3 regions of the Paenilisteria weihenstephanensis genome follow, and region 2 is predicted to be linked to each of the others. Evidence: a T-box and tRNA genes for the amino acid it is inferred to sense, from the RefSeq annotation. Region 2 holds a T-box; the other regions hold tRNA genes.

Region 1 (5,758 bases), 710 kb from region 2:
TATTACGTTTGGTTAAGTCCTCGATCGATTAGTATTTGTCCGCTCCATATGTCGCCATACTTCCACTCCAAACCTATCTACCTGATCTTCTTTCAGGGATCTTACTTTCCGAAGAAATGGGAAATCTCATCTTGAGGGGGGCTTCACGCTTAGATGCTTTCAGCGTTTATCCCTGCCACACATAGCTACCCAGCGATGCTCCTGGCGGAACAACTGGTACACCAGCGGTGTGTCCATCCCGGTCCTCTCGTACTAAGGACAGCTCCTCTCAAATTTCCTGCGCCCGCGACGGATAGGGACCGAACTGTCTCACGACGTTCTGAACCCAGCTCGCGTGCCGCTTTAATGGGCGAACAGCCCAACCCTTGGGACCGACTACAGCCCCAGGATGCGACGAGCCGACATCGAGGTGCCAAACCTCCCCGTCGATGTGGACTCTTGGGGGAGATAAGCCTGTTATCCCCGGGGTAGCTTTTATCCGTTGAGCGATGGCCCTTCCATGCGGAACCACCGGATCACTAAGCCCGACTTTCGTCCCTGCTCGACTTGTCAGTCTCGCAGTCAAGCTCCCTTGTGCCTTTACACTCTGCGAATGATTTCCATCCATTCTGAGGGAACCTTTGGGCGCCTCCGTTACTCTTTAGGAGGCGACCGCCCCAGTCAAACTGCCCACCTGACACTGTCTCCCCACGCGCTAAGCGTGGTGGGTTAGAATGGTCATACAGCCAGGGTAGTATCCCACCATTGCCTCCTCGTAAGCTAGCGCTCACGTCTCTTCGGCTCCTACCTATCCTGTACAAGCGGTACAAACATTCCATATCAGGTTGCAGTAAAGCTCCACGGGGTCTTTCCGTCCTGTCGCGGGTAACCTGCATCTTCACAGGTACTATAATTTCACCGAGTCTCTCGTTGAGACAGTGCCCAGATCGTTGCGCCTTTCGTGCGGGTCGGAACTTACCCGACAAGGAATTTCGCTACCTTAGGACCGTTATAGTTACGGCCGCCGTTTACTGGGGCTTCAATTCGTACCTTCGCTTGCGCTAAGCACTCCTCTTAACCTTCCAGCACCGGGCAGGCGTCAGCCCCTATACGTCACCTTACGGTTTTGCAGAGACCTGTGTTTTTGCTAAACAGTCGCCTGGGCCTATTCACTGCGGCTCTCTCGGGCTTTCACCCTAATAGAGCACCCCTTCTCCCGAAGTTACGGGGTCATTTTGCCGAGTTCCTTAACGAGAGTTCTCTCGCTCACCTTAGGATTCTCTCCTCATCTACCTGTGTCGGTTTGCGGTACGGGCAGTACTATTCTAACTAGAGGCTTTTCTTGACAGCGTGAAATCAGGAACTTCCGTACTTAATTTCCTTCCCCATCACAGCTCATGCTTCGCGAGAAGCGGATTTGCCTACTTCTCACACTCACTGCTTGGACGCACATTTCCATCCGTGCGATTCCCTATCCTTCTGTGTCACCCCATTGCTCAAACAAACAGCACTGGTACAGGAATATCTACCTGTTGTCCATCGCCTACGCCTATCGGCCTCAGCTTAGGTCCCGACTAACCCTGAGCGGACGAGCCTTCCTCAGGAAACCTTAGATATTCGGTGGACGGGATTCTCACCCGTCTTTCGCTACTCATACCGGCATTCTCACTTCTAAGCGCTCCACCAGTCCTTCCGGTCTGACTTCACCGCCCTTAGAACGCTCTCCTACCACGAACATCCAAAGATGTTCATCCACAGTTTCGGTAATATGTTTAGCCCCGGTACATTTTCGGCGCGGGGTCACTCGACCAGTGAGCTATTACGCACTCTTTCAATGGTGGCTGCTTCTAAGCCAACATCCTGGTTGTCTATGCAACCCCACATCCTTTTCCACTTAACATATATTTTGGGACCTTAACTGGTGGTCTGGGCTGTTTCCCTTTCGACTACGGATCTTATCACTCGCAGTCTGACTCCCGAGTATAAGTACATGGCATTCGGAGTTTATCTGAATTCGGTAACCCGAGAAGGGCCCCTAGTCCAAACAGTGCTCTACCTCCACGACTCTTTACCTCGAGGCTAGCCCTAAAGCTATTTCGGAGAGAACCAGCTATCTCCAGGTTCGATTGGAATTTCTCCGCTACCCACACCTCATCCCCGCACTTTTCAACGTGCGTGGGTTCGGACCTCCAGTGAGTATTACCTCACCTTCATCCTGGACATGGGTAGATCACCTGGTTTCGGGTCTACGACCTGTTACTCATGCGCCCTATTCAGACTCGCTTTCGCTACGGCTCCGCTTTTTCCGCTTAACCTTGCAACAAATCGTAACTCGCCGGTTCATTCTACAAAAGGCACGCTATCACCCATTAACGGGCTCTAACTACTTGTAGGCACACGGTTTCAGGAACTGTTTCACTCCCCTTCCGGGGTGCTTTTCACCTTTCCCTCACGGTACTGGTTCACTATCGGTCACTAGGGAGTATTTAGCCTTGGGAGATGGTCCTCCCGGATTCCGACGGAATTTCACGTGTTCCGCCGTACTCAGGATCCACTCTGGAGGGAAAATGATTTCAATTACAGGGCTGTTACCTTCTTTGGCGGGCCTTTCCAGACCACTTCGTTTACCACTTTCTTTTGTAACTCCGTATAGAGTGTCCTACAACCCCAAGAAGCAAGCTTCTTGGTTTGGGCTCTTTCCGTTTCGCTCGCCGCTACTCAGGAAATCGATTTTTCTTTCTCTTCCTCCAGGTACTTAGATGTTTCAGTTCCCTGGGTCTGCCTTCCTTACGCTATGTATTCACGTAAGGATACTATCCGACTAAAGATAGTGGGTTCCCCCATTCGGAAATCTCTGGATCAACGCTTACGTACAGCTCCCCAAAGCATATCGGTGTTAGTCCCGTCCTTCTTCGGCTCCTAGTGCCAAGGCATCCACCGTGCGCCCTTTCTAACTTAACCATGTGGGTCGTTGTTCTTTCGAACTCGCCACGGGTATGTTCCTAACGTCTACGAGCCAGCGATGGCCGTATCGGTTAGTTGAAAGATTACTTTCAGTTGATTCTCGGTTCTTACTTGGTTGGTACAAGTCAAAGACTTATACCGCACTTTACTAACTTTCTTATCTAGTTTTCAAAGAACAACTTTCCTTTGGTGGAGCCTAGCGGGATCGAACCGCTGACCTCCTGCGTGCAAAGCAGGCGCTCTCCCAGCTGAGCTAAGGCCCCTTCATAATATAAGGGATATATTGCGCTATTAGTGGACTCTTTCTTTTTGAAGAGAAAGTGGGCCTAAATGGACTCGAACCATCGACCTCACGCTTATCAGGCGTGCGCTCTAACCAGCTGAGCTATAGGCCCGTCAATAAAAAGCGCCTCTTTCTTTAGTAAGAAAAAAGTGCTTACCACTAACAATAAGAGATAAATCTCTCAAAACTGAACAAAACAGAAGATAAAACAAAAGCAGGTTTCCTTTTCCTTAGAAAGGAGGTGATCCAGCCGCACCTTCCGATACGGCTACCTTGTTACGACTTCACCCCAATTATCTGTCCCACCTTCGGCGGCTGGCTCCATAAAGGTTACCCTACCGACTTCGGGTGTTACAAACTCTCGTGGTGTGACGGGCGGTGTGTACAAGGCCCGGGAACGTATTCACCGTGGCATGCTGATCCACGATTACTAGTGATTCCGGCTTCATGTAGGCGAGTTGCAGCCTACAATCCGAACTGAGAATAATTTTATGGGATTAGCTCGACCTCGCGGTTTGGCAACCCTTTGTATTATCCATTGTAGCACGTGTGTAGCCCAGGTCATAAGGGGCATGATGATTTGACGTCATCCCCACCTTCCTCCGGCTTGCACCGGCAGTCACTTTAGAGTGCCCAACTAAATGCTGGCAACTAAAATTAAGGGTTGCGCTCGTTGCGGGACTTAACCCAACATCTCACGACACGAGCTGACGACAACCATGCACCACCTGTCACTTTGTCCCCGAAGGGAAAGTTCTGTCTCCAGAATGGTCAAAGGATGTCAAGACCTGGTAAGGTTCTTCGCGTTGCTTCGAATTAAACCACATGCTCCACCACTTGTGCGGGCCCCCGTCAATTCCTTTGAGTTTCAACCTTGCGGTCGTACTCCCCAGGCGGAGTGCTTAATGCGTTAGCTGCAGCACTAAGGGGCGGAAACCCCCTAACACTTAGCACTCATCGTTTACGGCGTGGACTACCAGGGTATCTAATCCTGTTTGCTCCCCACGCTTTCGAGCCTCAGCGTCAATTACAGGCCAGTAAGCCGCCTTCGCCACTGGTGTTCCTCCACATATCTACGCATTTCACCGCTACACGTGGAATTCCACTTACCTCTCCTGCATTCAAGTCTCTCAGTTTCCAATGACCCTCCCCGGTTGAGCCGGGGGCTTTCACATCAGACTTAAGAAACCGCCTGCGCTCGCTTTACGCCCAATAAATCCGGACAACGCTTGCCACCTACGTATTACCGCGGCTGCTGGCACGTAGTTAGCCGTGGCTTTCTGGTTAGATACCGTCAAGGGACAAGCAGTTACTCTTATCCTTGTTCTTCTCTAACAACAGTGCTTTACGATCCGAAAACCTTCTTCACACACGCGGCGTTGCTCCGTCAGACTTTCGTCCATTGCGGAAGATTCCCTACTGCTGCCTCCCGTAGGAGTCTGGGCCGTGTCTCAGTCCCAGTGTGGCCGATCACCCTCTCAGGTCGGCTATGCATCGTTGCCTTGGTAGGCCATTACCCTACCAACTAGCTAATGCACCGCGGGCCCATCTGTAAGCGATAGCCGAAACCATCTTTCAAACAGGCGTCATGCGACGCTTGTTATCATTCGGTATTAGCCCCGGTTTCCCGAAGTTATCCCCAACTTACAGGCAGGTTGCCCACGTGTTACTCACCCGTCCGCCACTAACGTCGGAAAGAGCAAGCTCTTTCTTCGGTTCGTTCGACTTGCATGTATTAGGCACGCCGCCAGCGTTCGTCCTGAGCCAGGATCAAACTCTCTTTAAAATTAAAGATGAATCTGAATACTTATTCAACACCGTGAATAAGATCCTTGCGTCAAATTGACTTCGCTAGCAAATTACTTTACTAGTATTACTTTTGGAAATAGCTTTCTATTTCCGCCCTGCGATTCTTACCTAGAAACATTGCTGTCTCTATTGGTTTTATCTTTGTTTCTGTTCAGTTTTCAAAGGTCAATCTCTCATTCGCTTTCATCTAGCAGCGACCTTCTTATAGTATCATTAGGGCTAATCTTTGTCAACACTTTTCATCTTTTTTTTGAATAAAAGTTTAAATGTTATTTGAGGACTATATTTCAAGCAAAATACTTGATAATCCTTTGCTATTAGCGACTTTCATGATCTCGTATAAGAGGCACGATAACTAGAATACCATGTATATTCAACAAACGCAATAGTATTTCGCAAATTTATTTATAATTATTTATTTTGATGTATATTCACTAGATGGTGCTAATATTCAAACCTCTCTCAGAAAAACGTTCCTTTAATGAAGAATCTAATTCAATACCAGTTATAATACCTGTAATATCGCTGAAATCAGCGTACTTGTATAAAGAGATGCGACCGAACTTAGTGTGGTCTGTTACTAGGAAAACTTCTGTTGCGGAGTGTAGCATTTGAACTTTAGCCGGTACTAAATACTCGTCATAATGCATGAGGCCTTTTTCTAGATCAATGGCTGGGGTGGTTACGAATGCTTTGTGAACATGGAGATTTCTAAGTGTTTCT
Region 2 (5,758 bases):
GTTTTTGTCGGAGCTTAGCGAGCCGTTTCAGCTTTTCATGCGTAGTTTTCTACCACAATATCCGCGCAACGTTTGCACAATGTTGGGTGATCGTGGTTCTCGCCTACGTCTTTCTTCACAACGCGGCAACGTTCGCATGTTTCACCTTCTGCTACAGTGATTGCTACGGCAACGTGGTTCTCTTTTACTGCGTTTTCAGGTGCAGCGTCTAAGCCTTCTACTAATTCGAAATCTGATACGATCAGTAGTTGTGCAAAGTCACCTTCTAGTGAGTCAAATAATTGTTTTGCTTCTGCATCCACATATAGCGTTACTTTTGCAAGCATCGATTTACCGATGATTTTCTCCGTACGGGCTTCTTCTAGCGCTTTTTGAACGACATCACGGATTTGCATGAATTTATCCCATTTCTCCGTAATCGCTTCTGTTGCAGGATAATTTTTCACTTCTGGCATCTCTGTCAAATGAATGCTCGACGCTTCTGGATTTCCAAGATGCGACCATACTTCGTCGGCTGTATGCGGTAAAATTGGTGCTAATAGTTTCGTCAATGTCACGACAGCTTCATAAAAGACAGTTTGCATCGCGCGACGGTCTTTGCTATCTGCCGCCTCAATATAAACAACATCTTTTGCGAAATCCATATAAAATTGGCTAAGTTCTACTGTACAGAAATTATTGATTTGGTGATAAATCGTTGAAAATTCATATTTATCGTAGCTCGTGCGAACATTTTTAACGAGCTCATCTAATTGTATAAGCAAATATTGATCTACTTCACGCAAATCTTCATAAGCAATACCGTTCTCAGCTGGTGTAAAATCAGCAATATTTCCAAGTAAGAAACGCATCGTGTTACGAATTTTACGATATACTTCTGACACTTGTTTTAAAATATCATCACTGATACGAACGTCGGCTTGATAATCCACAGAGGCAACCCACAAGCGAACGATATCAGCGCCTAGTTGGTTGATTACTTTACCTGGAAGCATTGTGTTACCAAGTGATTTACTCATTTTGCGACCGTTACCGTCGAGCGCCATACCGTGACTTAAAACATTACGATATGGTGCCTCACCGTTCGTTGCAACACTTGTCGTTAGCGATGAGTTAAACCAACCGCGATATTGGTCAGAACCTTCCATGTAAAGATCTGCCGGACGATCCAAGTAAGGACGGGCAGCAAGAACAGCTTGGTGACTCGATCCAGAATCGAACCAAACATCCATAATATCATTTTCTTTCGTGAATTCGCCATTTGGACTATCTTCATGCGTAAATCCTGCTGGTAGTAAGTCTTTTGCTTCACGCTCAAACCAGATATCCGATCCGTGCTCGCGGAATAAATCCGAAACATGCTCAATCGTTTCATCCGTGATAATTGGCTCACCATTTTCCGCATAAAAAATCGGAAGTGGAACGCCCCATACGCGTTGGCGAGAGATAACCCAGTCGCCACGATCGCGAACCATGTTGAATAAACGTGTTTCGCCCCATGATGGCGTCCAAGTTACACCTTGGATCGCATCCAGAAGGTCTTGACGGAATTTATCAATAGACGCAAACCATTGTGCTGTCGCGCGGAAAATAACAGGCTTCTTCGTACGCCAGTCATGTGGATATGAATGCGTGATGAATTCCATTTTTAATAATGCGCCGACTTCTTCTAATTTTTCAGTGACCATTTTGTTCGCCGTATCATAGAAAACACCTTCAAAACCAGGTGCTTCCTCTGTGAAAACGCCGCGATCATCGAGTGGAGCGAGAATTTCTAAGTCATATTTTTTACCGATCAAATAATCGTCTTCCCCGTGTCCTGGCGCTGTATGAACCGCTCCAGTACCAGCTTCTGCTGTTGCATGCTCGCCGTTCATAACAAGTGAATCGCGATCGTAAAATGGATGTTTCGTTACCACGCGATCAAGCTCGGAACCACGAACCGTTTTAATAACTTCTGCGTTCTCCCACTCTAATTTCTCACGAAGTCCTGCAAATAGTGCTTCTGCTACAACATATTTCTCGCCGTTAACAGCTACAAGCACGTATTCTAGATCGGGGTTCACAGTGATTCCCATGTTGGCTGGAATCGTCCATGGGGTCGTTGTCCAAATAACGATGTTCGTGCCCTCATCTAGCACACCTTTGCCATCTGTAACTTTAAAAGCCACAAAAATCGAGGCAGATTTCTTATCTTGATATTCAATTTCAGCTTCGGCCAAAGCAGATTCACTTGACGGAGACCAATAAACTGGTTTTTTACCTTTATAGATGTAGCCTTTTTTAGCCATCGCACCAAAAACTTTGATTTGTTCCGCTTCATACTCAGGCTGCAATGTGATGTAAGGGTTAGCCCACTCGCCTGTTACACCTAAGCGTTTGAAACCAGTGCGTTGAATATCCACTTGTTTATAGGCATATTCCGCACATAGTTTACGGAATTCTGCTACAGACATTTCTTTACGCTTCACGCCTTTGTTTGCTAGTGCTTGTTCAATCGGTAAACCATGCGTATCCCAACCAGGAACATATGGCGAACGGAAACCACTCATCGATTTTTGACGCACAATCATGTCTTTGATAACTTTATTCATCGCATGGCCCATATGTAGCTCACCATTCGCATACGGCGGTCCATCATGCAAAATAAATGTTGGTTTATCTGCATTCTTTTGTTGAATTTGATCGTATAGGTCCATCTCTTCCCATTTTGCTTGCCATTCTGGTTCTTTGTTCGGTAAATTTCCTCGCATCGGGAACTCTGTTTTTGGCATTAATAACGTTTCTTTGTATTCCATTAGTCCATTCTCCTTTGTTGGTTGAATTATTTGTTTGGTGCTTAGTGTTTTGGTTTAGAGACTTGATGTGTATTTGGTGCGTTTGTAGTCTGCAGTGGGGTTTCAGAAGGTTTGGAATTGGCTCCTTGTTATTTGTTGAGGTTGAGGCGTTTAGGTAAGCTGTAATCTCAGGTTTGTGCGTTTGTTATTGCTTTGGCGCCTTCGGATCTAGCTTCACGGGCTAGCTCCTCGAAAACTTCATGCCCTCCATAAAAATCAAGTTCGGATTTTCACTGCGGCCCTTCCAGTTCTTTTCGGAGCTGAACGAGCCCGTTCCGCTTTTCTGGTGATCTAGCTTCACGGGCTAGCTCCTCGAAAACTTCATGCCCTCCATAAAAATCAAGTTCGGATTTTCACTGCGGCCCTTCCAGTTTTTTTCGGAGCTGAACGAGCCCGTTTCCGCTTTTCAATTTTTAAACGACAAAAAACCCCTCCCCTAAAAAAGGGACGAGTTCATTAATCGCGGTACCACCCTCGTTGACATCGATCTTAAATCTTTGCCCACTTCGTTATATCGTTAACGCCGATATACGCTTTTTGCTACTAAAGATCAATGTCTCGTTCGAAAAAAGAGCTCCAGAGTGATTTCCTAACTTTCCATTCTAATGCTGACCTCACACCGCTTGCCAGCTCGCTTGGATTAGAATTTGTTCGGGAAAGAGTACTTGTCTCTATTATTGCTTGTCACTATTTTCTTCTATTTCGATTGGGCCTGCGGATTTCAGTTCGGTTGCATCGACTTCATATTCCATCAATTGCTTCCAATCATCACTCTTAATCAGGTCCATTTGTGTTTCTACTAGTAAGCGCAGACGTTCGCGGAACACTTTCGATTGGCGTTTCAAATCTTCAATCTCAATCGCGATTTTGCGAGCTTTCGATAACGAATCACTCAATATCCGATCTGCATCTTTTTCTGCTTCACGTACGATTAACTTCGCTTCTTTATCCGCATTATCAATCACTTGGTTCGCAGCTTCTTGTGCTACAATCAATGATTTATTAAGCGTTTCTTCAATGTTTGTGAAGTGCCCTAAACGGTCATCTCTTGAAGATAGAGTTTCCTCTAAGCGTTTCTTTTCTTTAATCAGTTGTTCATAATCCTTAATAATTTGGTCGAGGAATTCGTTCACCTCGTCCTCTTCATAACCTCTAAAACCACGGCTAAACTCTTTGTTATGTATATCCAGCGGTGATAATGGCATGCTCAACACCTCCATATGGTCAAAGCCTATCAAAACTAGGCCAGCCCCTTTATTATACCATAAAAATTGATTCCCACATATACCTGTTTATAACTATAATAAAATTCCGACTTTCTCGCAAGTATTATCCTCTAGAAAAAGCAAAATTAGCGTAAGTAGCCAATCTCAATGCGAATTTTATCCTTCTTCGTGTGCCCATTGATTTCGCCAAGTTTCACGCGACCGTAACCTCGTGCGGAAATAATATCATTTTCCTCACATTCAAAATCGGGATTCTCAACGGTTTTCCAATTGACCTTCACCAACTTACCTTGCACTAATTGTTTCGCTTTTTGACGAGAAATATTATGAGCCGTTGCAACCACAAGATCTAAGCGTAGACTTGATATCGTCGTGCCCTCATATTGCCAATCCGTGTGCACTGGTAACGCTTGATCAAGCGCTATTTCTTCCAGCATAATATTTACTTTCCCTATTTTATCAAGTTGCAAACTTACGTAGTCTTTCATTTCAGCCATCACGAAAAATTGCCACTCTTCCTTTTCCGTTAAAATATCGCCGAATATATCGCGCTTCATGCCTAGTGACATCACCGTTCCAAGAATTTTTTGGTGGGTTAATGTCGTAAATTTCACAGGATAGCGGATATCAAATAATGTAATCTGGAAATCAGCTTCCGATGGTTCATAGTAATCTGGATAAATAAGTGCGCGTCTTCGCTCCGCTTGATTCACACCACCCCAGAACTTCACCTCAATGTTCTCGTAACCCCCAACGACAGACTCCAAAATCAAGCGTTGTCTCGGGTCTAAAAAGTCAGTTAGCCTCGGCGTATACTGATCCTCCACTTGCACAATCCACTCTAATGCGCCATCGATAAAAGCATGCTCTTCCGCCCTAAAATGTTGGTAAATTCCTTCCATGTCCCTTTTCTCCCTTGAATGACAAAGTCGCTTTCCTAGAAAAAAGCTTCCTTGTGATTTTATCGTGCCTTCATAATCCTCATTATAGCACGCCTACCGCATTTTTGACACTCCTAAATAATCAAAAAATACCAAATGAAGCTCGACCCGCTTTCGCCAGATCGCCTTCACTTAGTATTCATTCTTAGAAAAAAAACGGTAGTACATAGTTATACACTAAATACTGTAAACCGAACGTTGCCATCCGAATTGCGAAAAAGGCAATGATTGGTGATAAGTCAAGCACTCCACCAATTGGCGGGATGATTTTCCTGAATGGTGCTAAAACTGGTTCACAAATTTTCCCTAAAAAGCGTCCAAATGTGGTTTCATACGCACCTGGAAACCATGACAATAGAATATAAACAAACAGGACGTACGGGAAGTAATCCAGTACTAAGAAAACATAATGTGCGATCTGATATGCTAATAAAATCTGTTACACCTCATTTACATAAAATCTTGTTCTTCCAACATTTCAGAAATAGCGCCATCTACTTCGACGTTTTCTGGCGTACAGAGAAAAATATTGTTGCCAATACGTTGAATATCTCCACCTAAAGCATACACTGTTCCGCTTAAAAAATCCACAATGCGAATCGCTTGATCATGACTGATGCGCTGTAAATTAACAACAACTGTTTTATATTCCTTTAAGTAATCCGAGAGTTCTTGCGCCTCAGCATATACGCGCGGTTCTACTAAAACCATTTGGCTTGAAAATTGCGCGCCATTCATACTTACCACTTTATTT
Region 3 (5,758 bases), 1.6 Mb from region 2:
GAGAAGGGCCCCTAGTCCAAACAGTGCTCTACCTCCACGACTCTTTACCTCGAGGCTAGCCCTAAAGCTATTTCGGAGAGAACCAGCTATCTCCAGGTTCGATTGGAATTTCTCCGCTACCCACACCTCATCCCCGCACTTTTCAACGTGCGTGGGTTCGGACCTCCAGTGAGTATTACCTCACCTTCATCCTGGACATGGGTAGATCACCTGGTTTCGGGTCTACGACCTGTTACTCATGCGCCCTATTCAGACTCGCTTTCGCTACGGCTCCGCTTTTTCCGCTTAACCTTGCAACAAATCGTAACTCGCCGGTTCATTCTACAAAAGGCACGCTATCACCCATTAACGGGCTCTAACTACTTGTAGGCACACGGTTTCAGGAACTGTTTCACTCCCCTTCCGGGGTGCTTTTCACCTTTCCCTCACGGTACTGGTTCACTATCGGTCACTAGGGAGTATTTAGCCTTGGGAGATGGTCCTCCCGGATTCCGACGGAATTTCACGTGTTCCGCCGTACTCAGGATCCACTCTGGAGGGAAAATGATTTCAATTACAGGGCTGTTACCTTCTTTGGCGGGCCTTTCCAGACCACTTCGTTTACCACTTTCTTTTGTAACTCCGTATAGAGTGTCCTACAACCCCAAGAAGCAAGCTTCTTGGTTTGGGCTCTTTCCGTTTCGCTCGCCGCTACTCAGGAAATCGATTTTTCTTTCTCTTCCTCCAGGTACTTAGATGTTTCAGTTCCCTGGGTCTGCCTTCCTTACGCTATGTATTCACGTAAGGATACTATCCGACTAAAGATAGTGGGTTCCCCCATTCGGAAATCTCTGGATCAACGCTTACGTACAGCTCCCCAAAGCATATCGGTGTTAGTCCCGTCCTTCTTCGGCTCCTAGTGCCAAGGCATCCACCGTGCGCCCTTTCTAACTTAACCATGTGGGTCGTTGTTCTTTCGAACTCGCCACGGGTATGTTCCTAACGTCTACGAGCCAGCGATGGCCGTATCGGTTAGTTGAAAGGTTACTTTCAGTTGATTCTCGGTTCTTACTTGGTTGGTACAAGTCAAAGACTTATACCGCACTTTACTAACTTTCTTATCTAGTTTTCAAAGAACAACTTTCCTTTGGTGGAGCCTAGCGGGATCGAACCGCTGACCTCCTGCGTGCAAAGCAGGCGCTCTCCCAGCTGAGCTAAGGCCCCTTCATAATATAAGGGATATATTGCGCTATTAGTGGACTCTTTCTTTTTGAAGAGAAAGTGGGCCTAAATGGACTCGAACCATCGACCTCACGCTTATCAGGCGTGCGCTCTAACCAGCTGAGCTATAGGCCCGTCAATAAAAAGCGCCTCTTTCTTTAGTAAGAAAAAAGTGCTTACCACTAACAATAAGAGATAAATCTCTCAAAACTGAACAAAACAGAAGATAAAACAAAAGCAGGTTTCCTTTTCCTTAGAAAGGAGGTGATCCAGCCGCACCTTCCGATACGGCTACCTTGTTACGACTTCACCCCAATTATCTGTCCCACCTTCGGCGGCTGGCTCCATAAAGGTTACCCTACCGACTTCGGGTGTTACAAACTCTCGTGGTGTGACGGGCGGTGTGTACAAGGCCCGGGAACGTATTCACCGTGGCATGCTGATCCACGATTACTAGTGATTCCGGCTTCATGTAGGCGAGTTGCAGCCTACAATCCGAACTGAGAATAATTTTATGGGATTAGCTCGACCTCGCGGTTTGGCAACCCTTTGTATTATCCATTGTAGCACGTGTGTAGCCCAGGTCATAAGGGGCATGATGATTTGACGTCATCCCCACCTTCCTCCGGCTTGCACCGGCAGTCACTTTAGAGTGCCCAACTAAATGCTGGCAACTAAAATTAAGGGTTGCGCTCGTTGCGGGACTTAACCCAACATCTCACGACACGAGCTGACGACAACCATGCACCACCTGTCACTTTGTCCCCGAAGGGAAAGTTCTGTCTCCAGAATGGTCAAAGGATGTCAAGACCTGGTAAGGTTCTTCGCGTTGCTTCGAATTAAACCACATGCTCCACCACTTGTGCGGGCCCCCGTCAATTCCTTTGAGTTTCAACCTTGCGGTCGTACTCCCCAGGCGGAGTGCTTAATGCGTTAGCTGCAGCACTAAGGGGCGGAAACCCCCTAACACTTAGCACTCATCGTTTACGGCGTGGACTACCAGGGTATCTAATCCTGTTTGCTCCCCACGCTTTCGAGCCTCAGCGTCAATTACAGGCCAGTAAGCCGCCTTCGCCACTGGTGTTCCTCCACATATCTACGCATTTCACCGCTACACGTGGAATTCCACTTACCTCTCCTGCATTCAAGTCTCTCAGTTTCCAATGACCCTCCCCGGTTGAGCCGGGGGCTTTCACATCAGACTTAAGAAACCGCCTGCGCTCGCTTTACGCCCAATAAATCCGGACAACGCTTGCCACCTACGTATTACCGCGGCTGCTGGCACGTAGTTAGCCGTGGCTTTCTGGTTAGATACCGTCAAGGGACAAGCAGTTACTCTTATCCTTGTTCTTCTCTAACAACAGTGCTTTACGATCCGAAAACCTTCTTCACACACGCGGCGTTGCTCCGTCAGACTTTCGTCCATTGCGGAAGATTCCCTACTGCTGCCTCCCGTAGGAGTCTGGGCCGTGTCTCAGTCCCAGTGTGGCCGATCACCCTCTCAGGTCGGCTATGCATCGTTGCCTTGGTAGGCCATTACCCTACCAACTAGCTAATGCACCGCGGGCCCATCTGTAAGCGATAGCCGAAACCATCTTTCAAACAGGCGTCATGCGACGCTTGTTATCATTCGGTATTAGCCCCGGTTTCCCGGAGTTATCCCCAACTTACAGGCAGGTTGCCCACGTGTTACTCACCCGTCCGCCACTAACGTCGGAAAGAGCAAGCTCTTTCTTCGGTTCGTTCGACTTGCATGTATTAGGCACGCCGCCAGCGTTCGTCCTGAGCCAGGATCAAACTCTCTTTAAAATTAAAGATGAATCTGAATACTTATTCAACACCGTGAATAAGATCCTTGCGTCAAATTGACTTCGCTAGCAAATTACTTTACTAGTATTACTTTTGGAAATAGCTTTCTATTTCCGCCCTGCGATTCTTACCTAGAAACATTGCTGTCTCTATTGGTTTTATCTTTGTTTCTGTTCAGTTTTCAAAGGTCAATCTCTCATTCGCTTTTGCGTTATGTGCATCAGCAACGTTTATAAATATACCAACTATTTATCCATTCGTCAATAGTTTTTTGCATATTTCTTTTATAAATAGTCATTTATTTTTTCAGCAAGCTTTAAAAAGCGTTCTCCTTGTGCTGTATCTGCTTCATAAATCGCTGATAGATAGCCATTATCGTTCTGTTTTGGCTGCTCTATAGGAAATACACTTAATAAGTTTGTTTTTAACTCTTTCGCAACTTTTTCTCCGCCTCCCTCTCCAAATAAATAAATCTTTTCACCGTTTTCTATTTGAAAATAGGATAAGTTCTCAACAACACCGAGAATATGATGTTCATTTTTTTGGGCCATTATTCCAGCTCGTGCTGCTACTGTCGCGGCAACTTGATGTGGCGTTGTGACAATAAGTTCATTGCATGTCGGTAATAATGTATGGATATCTAGTGCAATATCTCCTGTACCAGGTGGTAAATCGATAATTAGATAGTCTGGGGCATTCCAATCTACTTCTTCTAAGAACATCTTAATCATTTTCCCAAGCATCGGCCCACGCCAAATCACCGGTTCACCTTCTTCAACAAATGAATCCATAGAAATTAGCTGTACTCCATATGTCGTTACTGGAATGATTTTGTTGTCTACAGTTTTTGGACTGTCCTTTGTTCCAAGTAAAATGGGCAAACTAAAACCATATATGTCTGCATCTAGTAAGCCGACTTTCTTCCCAGTGCGCTTCAACGCTACCGCAAGATTCGCTGCTATAGTAGACTTTCCTACTCCGCCTTTACCGCTCGCAATTGCAATAAATTGTGTTTTACTTTCAGTGGATAAAATATTGTTTTTTGCCGCGAGTAAGCTTTCTACCTTGGTAATAGGGAGATATTCTAAATCTAAACTAATATCTTCACATCCAAATTCACCTAAAAGTTCACTTATATTTGTTGTGAATTGTTCTGTATGTATTTCTGGATCAGCTAGCGCTATTTGTAACTCTACGCTATTACCCGTGACATTAACTTCTATGATGCCACTTGTCTCTTGCAACGAGAATTCCAGCACTGGATCAATTACGCGTTGTAAAAGTTTCGTGATTTGTTGTTCATTCAGCATAAAAAAATTCCCCCTATAAACATGTCCCGCTAAAAATATAAGCGCTTTCTTAATTATATCATGCTTTATGCTATTTTTGCTAAATATCTGCCCAAAAGGGAAATAGAGCTCTCTCTGTTACGAAATGAGATAGCTTATTTCACTTCCCCTCTGGTTACTTTATTATTTCTGTAAGCGTCTGAATTAAAAACGGAGGAAAATGTTTGCTTACTTCTTGATGAATTTTATAATGGCATATATCAAGGGAAATTTTGTATTTCGCCTCGGTTAAATCCTCTATCAGAAACGTTATGTGCTCCTCATAGGTATGCTCTTGATCTGAATAATGTATATATACTTTAGGTACATCTTCTTTCATTAACTGAATTTGTGTTGGTAAAAGGTTATTGAGGTAATCAATACTAGCCTCGTCTGCGTTCCCCATGATAGCTGACAGAACTGGTGCTTTTTCTGGAATGTCACTTAGATAATTGCCCAGTTTATATTGAGGAGCCCCACTAATAATGACATCTGCTTTCATTTTAATACCAAAATAAAGACTTGCGAATCCACCTTTACTAGTGCCCACAAAAATCATTTTTTCAGATTTTAACTTTCCTTGAACCTCATTAATGATAGATTCTACCGCCGTACTTAACTTAAAATCTCCCTTCTCCGCTAAATAATAGGCACCTCTTTGTTCGAATCCAAAGTTATCTAGAATGAACAATTTGTGGGCATCTATATCTTTTAATGTTCTCAAATAATTATACGTTGCTTTCATACCTGTTCTTGGAAATGCGCTGAAAATAACGATTAGTGGTGCATCCTCTCGATTACTTTTCTCTAATATATAGTTTAGTTTTTGCTTATTTGGTGCTTTATATACGCGACTTCTCAGTTTAAAATAGATTTTAGCCATTAGCTTTTTCATTAGTTACACTCCGTTTAGTTAGTTATTTTACGTTTTATTTTCTCCAAGGATCTACGTTTTCGTTTGGATGCTTCTCACGCTGCAACAAACAAACTACCGCTAAGCCAAGTCCTAGAGCGATCCAAATAACGCGCATCTCAAAAATACTGCTACTACCAACGGAAACAGCTATAAATCCAAGAATTACAGTAGCTGGAATGGCTCCTTTTAAAGTGTTGTTTGTGATATACATCGTTATAGCTTGATAAATAAAATAGATAAAAAATATTAAAATAGGGATAAAACCTATAAAACCTATGTCAGAAATAATACTAAGCCAAAAATTATGCGCGGCCATCGTTTGCGAGCCAGAGAGGTCTATATTTGAACTTCCGTATAATGCTTCGAAAACAAAACGTGGTGTGTTACCGACACCAACACCTAAAAAATGGTGATCTTTACACAATTGGATAACGTACTTATACATAAAAACCCTCTCCTGTGTTGAATCACCTTTCCCTGTGAAAGAGTCCACCAGTTGTGCAGT

Evidence for each region. A T-box is a leader RNA that pairs with one kind of tRNA and senses whether it is charged. The one in region 2 lies ahead of ileS (isoleucine--tRNA ligase), so its partner is inferred to be a tRNA-Ile.
Region 1: it has a tRNA-Ile gene. The T-box ahead of ileS (isoleucine--tRNA ligase) is inferred to sense a tRNA for this amino acid. The anticodon was not compared.
Region 3: it has a tRNA-Ile gene. The T-box ahead of ileS (isoleucine--tRNA ligase) is inferred to sense a tRNA for this amino acid. The anticodon was not compared.

Annotation. Positions count from the first base shown of each region.
Region 1 covers NZ_CP011102.1:628,012-633,769, reverse strand. The annotation lists rRNA gene UE46_RS03005 (23S ribosomal RNA) at 9-2,940, opposite strand; tRNA gene UE46_RS03000 (tRNA-Ala) at 3,131-3,206, opposite strand; tRNA gene UE46_RS02995 (tRNA-Ile) at 3,265-3,338, opposite strand; rRNA gene UE46_RS02990 (16S ribosomal RNA) at 3,461-5,012, opposite strand; gene UE46_RS02985 (DeoR/GlpR family DNA-binding transcription regulator) at 5,470-5,758, opposite strand, start outside.
Region 2 covers NZ_CP011102.1:1,342,050-1,347,807, reverse strand. The annotation lists gene ileS (isoleucine--tRNA ligase) at 36-2,798, opposite strand; T-box leader at 3,278-3,524, opposite strand; gene UE46_RS06555 (DivIVA domain-containing protein) at 3,512-4,042, opposite strand; gene UE46_RS06550 (YlmH family RNA-binding protein) at 4,189-4,965, opposite strand; gene UE46_RS06545 (YggT family protein) at 5,150-5,398, opposite strand; gene UE46_RS06540 (cell division protein SepF) at 5,455-5,758, opposite strand, start outside.
Region 3 covers NZ_CP011102.1:2,910,832-2,916,589, forward strand. The annotation lists rRNA gene UE46_RS14045 (23S ribosomal RNA) at 1-937, opposite strand, end outside; tRNA gene UE46_RS14050 (tRNA-Ala) at 1,128-1,203, opposite strand; tRNA gene UE46_RS14055 (tRNA-Ile) at 1,262-1,335, opposite strand; rRNA gene UE46_RS14060 (16S ribosomal RNA) at 1,458-3,009, opposite strand; gene UE46_RS14065 (Mrp/NBP35 family ATP-binding protein) at 3,294-4,319, opposite strand; gene UE46_RS14070 (accessory Sec system protein Asp2) at 4,474-5,232, opposite strand; gene UE46_RS14075 (O-antigen ligase family protein) at 5,267-5,758, opposite strand, start outside.